2 regions of the Paenibacillus sp. FSL R5-0527 genome follow, and region 1 is predicted to be linked to the other one. Evidence: riboswitches for the same ligand, from Rfam matches in the RefSeq annotation. Region 1 holds a riboswitch; the other holds the start of a gene.
What was found. Region 1 has a riboswitch for cyclic di-GMP ahead of NYE69_RS10085 (hypothetical protein). Riboswitches for the same ligand answer to the same signal wherever they lie in the genome.
Positions count from the first base shown of each region.

Region 2: it holds a riboswitch for cyclic di-GMP, as region 1 does, so the genes downstream of both, NYE69_RS25485 (methyl-accepting chemotaxis protein) here and NYE69_RS10085 (hypothetical protein) in region 1, are expected to answer to the same signal.

Region 1 covers NZ_JBBOYI010000001.1:2,298,818-2,301,019, forward strand. The annotation lists gene NYE69_RS10080 (ATP-binding protein) at 1-686, shown strand, start outside; gene NYE69_RS10085 (hypothetical protein) at 697-1,062, opposite strand; cyclic di-GMP riboswitch class I at 1,075-1,155, opposite strand; gene NYE69_RS10090 (ABC transporter permease) at 1,373-2,149, shown strand.
Region 2 covers NZ_JBBOYI010000001.1:5,726,386-5,728,587, forward strand. The annotation lists cyclic di-GMP riboswitch class I at 524-613, shown strand; gene NYE69_RS25485 (methyl-accepting chemotaxis protein) at 822-2,087, shown strand; gene NYE69_RS25490 (GAF domain-containing protein) at 2,106-2,202, shown strand, end outside.

The DNA of each region.
Region 1 (2,202 bases):
CCGATCCGCAGAGACGCGAAATGATCAGCGTGGTCTCCCACGAATTAAGGACACCTCTGACGACGCTGCTGGGCTATGTGGAAATGTTGATGCAGTACGATATTTCCGCGGAGAACAGGCGGCGTTACATGGAAATCATTTTTGCGGAAGGAAACCGGTTGTCCCATCTGCTTGAGGATGTTTTGGACAGTGAGCGGCTGGAATCGGGAGGGTATAACTATCATAAAACTTATGTACCGCTGATTGAACTCATTCATGAAGTGACCGAACGGTGGAATTTGAAATCATCGCATCTTATCGAGGTAGACTCCGAGGTTGAAGACGTTTTTATCTACGCGGACCGGTTTAGAATGTCTCAAGTCTTTGACAATTTAATCAGCAATGCGATTAAATATTCTCCCGGCAAACCATCAGTACTCATCCGAATCGCGGAAGAAGCAGGCTATTATATCATCGAGGTTACGGATTACGGAATAGGAATTCCCGCGGAGATGCATGCGCGGCTGTTCGATAAATTTTATCGAGCCGGCCATTCGGGTTCCCGTCAAATTAAGGGCAGCGGCGTGGGCCTTTATGTCGTCAAAAAAATTGCAACAGACCATGGAGGGACGATTAGCGTAACTTCGGAAGTGGGGCGGGGAAGCACATTCCGCTTGCGAATGCCCAAACCCGTTCATTTGGATTAAGTGGTGTTACCTAATTTATAGCGCAAAAACCCAAAACGTCGCTTGACCAAACGATCATGAGAAACTCCTGCGAAAAGCGCAAAACATAAGGGCAAAAAATGCCGCTATTCCGGCGATATCCGTCAATTTGAGAGAAATAGAGACGATTTATGCCGCTATTGTCTTCAGTCGCAAGGAAACGCCCGCGTTCTGGACCCTTCACAAGCGAATAAGAACCAAAGATGCCGCTAATGGGTATGAACATGCCCGGCTCCGGATAATAAGCACATAAATTACCGCTATTTTGAAGACCGCGTTTGGTTCGCTCCAGCAGCCGACTGTCGAATACCTGTTTTCTAGGTTGAGCCTGCTTAATTATATACATATAAAAAAACAAAAAAGCCTTCTGTTCGGTAGCTGGCTGCCATCCTTGCGGGAAGGCCCTTTAGCTTTGCGTCGCTGCCTTTCGACAGGTTTGCCGTTTATCGTAGCCGCTTTTTTCACAAAAAACATCGTATCACGATTCCATAAAACATGCAATCCATTTCCTGGTAAGCCGGGTGCGCAAAATTTCTCTTGCCACTCTTGGAATATTAAGGTATGATAGTATCCTTCTTGCAAAATCGCCTTGACTGAAGTGGACGGGTCTGCCCGTCTATGAGGGGGTAAACCCCCTCTAAATAAGCTTATCGGAGGTGTTTAACCGGATGCTTTATTTCACGCTGGCTTCCAAAGCCTATGCCCGCAATTTGCAGTACCGCGGAGCCCATATGGTGCACAACCTCGCGAGCGCGATGTTTGGATTTATGTATGCGTGCATCTGGATCGGGTTGGGGAAGGACCACCCGCTGGGAGAGTACGGAACGCAGGGAATGGTGAATTATATCGCCTTCACCCAGGCGTGTCTCTGGATCACCAGCTTCATCACGAACGGGCTCGGCATCCCCCAATCCGTCAGGACCGGGCAAATCGCGCTTGATCTGATGCGTCCCGTCCATCTGTTCAGCCATACGATGGCCAGGGAATGGGGACAGATCGCCTACCAGTTCATTTTCAAATCCATCCCGATTTATCTCCTGTATTTCTTCATTTTTTCATTGCAAATTCCAAATCAATGGACCGCCGTGTTGTACACCGTGTTAGGGTTGCTCGGGGCCTCCTATCTGTCGATCTGCATCAATTATTTGATCGGCGTAAGCGCCTTGTGGACGATGGAATCGTCCTGGCTCTATTGGGCCAATAGCGCGCTGATCAATTTGCTTGCCGGATTTTTCATCCCGCTGGAATGGCTGCCCGGACCGCTGGAAAACCTCGCCTGGCTATCGCCTTACCCTTACCTGCTCTATGTTCCCACAACGATTTATCTTGGAAACGGAAGCGGCTCCGCCTTATGGGGAACGCTGCTTTGGTGCGTCCTGATGACTGCTTGCTGCTTGCTGGCAACCCGGCTGCTGCGGCGGAAAGTGGAGGTGCAGGGCGGATGAACGAGAGGAAGGGGCCTGGCGCTGAGAACGGGCAAAAGCCTGATAGAGGGCAA
Region 2 (2,202 bases), 3.4 Mb from region 1:
CTGGCCACAACTAATCTAACGGTTGCCACAACCGCTATTCGCTTAAAAAACGTTGATTTCAAATTGTAACGGTTGCCATAGCGCTTATTTCACTGAAATCCGGCTCATTTTGCTTAGTTTCAGGCAAATAACGCTTCTCACAACCGTTAAAATTTTGAACAGGGCTTTTTTCGTCAAATAGCCGCTATTACAACCGTTAGATTTTCTGCGAACCCAATTTTGCTTCGAACACCTAAGCCTTTCCAGGAAAACTGAACCCAGCCGTATGCGATAGGTCAGCCATCAATACCTTGAATCTAAAATGGGATATATAGTACATCCTTCCTATTCGACCTATATTTTCCCTTCTTTTTCTAGAACCAAAGTCATCCTCTTATAGTCCCCTATTATTGAAAATTTTTTGAATTTGCCGAAAATTTTATGAAATATCAGGACCCGCCTTCCGATATAAGTAGTATATTCCTAATCTGTGGGAGCGCCGCGACTTCACTCTCCCATCATTCACAACCAAATACAAGGAATAGGATGTAAATCGCAAACCTGGCCGAAAGGCAGGGACGCAAAGCCACGGATCTAAAATTCTTAACGGAATCATGACCGCCGGGATGCCAACCTTATGCCGAATCATGGCTTGTTGGCCGCCGGACTTTCTTCGCGAAAGTCTTTTTTTGGTTTCAATTAGGGCTTGGGGCCAGGTTAAAACGTCGCGGCGAAGCTTCGGACAAGGAAGGAGGGGACCTGCTTCTAAAAAGTTAAAACGGCGAAAAACGGAAAACGGCAGCTGCTAAGGGTATTAGAGTGACAGCAAAGGAGTAAGTAACTTGAAATTATCACATTTCGGTAAAGGCTTAGCCCGCAAGTTGTTGTTGCTGGTTGCCGGACCGCTTGCGGTGCTGGCGATCGTGCTCGTTCTGATCTTCTATCTGCTTGGACTGATGAACGGCTGGGCCGCCGCGCTGATGATCGTCCTGTTTGCCTTGATCGGCGCGGGGGAGGCCGTGCTGATTGCCGGGCTGCTCGACAAATCGTTCCAAAAAATGGCCGAGCGGACCAAAGCCATGACGGAAGGCGATTTAGCCTTCGACGGCGACGTCCAGGTGATGGACGAATTCAGCGAACTGGCCGGCCACCTGAAGCTGATCGGCGCCCAATTAAGGGAAGCGGCCGGGCATATGCAGGACATGTCGGCCAAGGTAGCCGATACGTCGCGGGACTTGACGGGCAATATGGAGTTTTGCAACGACCTCGTTGTAGGGGTCACGGAATCGATCAAAATGATTTCCGAAGGTAGTGAGCAGCTCGTCGAAAGTGCACGGAACAACCATTTGATGCTTGAAGAAGTCGGAAAAGGCATGGAGCACATCGCCCTGTCAGCGCAAGGTGTGGCGGAGGAAGCGACCGAGGCCGCGGCTCAGGCGAATGCGGGCAACGAAGGCATCGACCGCCTGGTTGACCAAATGAGCAAAATTTACGAAACCACGGTCGCTTCGTCGCAAACCGTAAACCAACTCGGCGAGCGGACGGAAGAAATCGACAAGGTCACTCTGCTGATCTCGGAAATTTCCAGTCAAATCAATTTGCTGGCATTAAACGCGGCTATCGAGGCCGCAAGAGCGGGCGAATACGGCAAAGGGTTCGCAGTGGTCGCGGGCGAAATCCGCAAGCTTGCCGAGCAATCGGCGGCATCGGCCAAGGATATCGCCGAGATGGCCGGCCATATCCGCACAGGCTCCGATCAATCGATCGAAGCGATGAAACGGGTCATGACCGAGGTCGAGACCGGAAGCGTCCTCGTTACCTCCGCCGGCGATTCGTTCCAGCAAATCGTGCATTTGGCCGAGCAGGTGTCCACCCGGGTTCAGGAAGTTTCCGCGGTGACGCAGCAGATCAGCGCAAGCACGGAACAAATCATGGACTCCGTAAGACAGACGCTCGAGATTACCGAGGTCAATCTGGCCGGGACCAAGGAGATCATGGCTTGCTCGGAAGAACAGTTGACCGCCATGGAAGAAACGCTCGAATCTTCCAAGCAGCTTGAGACGGAAGCCGAAAAACTGAAGTCCCTATTAAACAGATACTCAATCTAGCAAGCGAGGAGGATGGACATGGAACGATTAGCTTTGCTGTTTGAAGCGCTGGAACGCCTGACCGGCGTGGCCGATATCGCCTATCACGAAATCAGGGAAGGCCGCTTGAACCCGG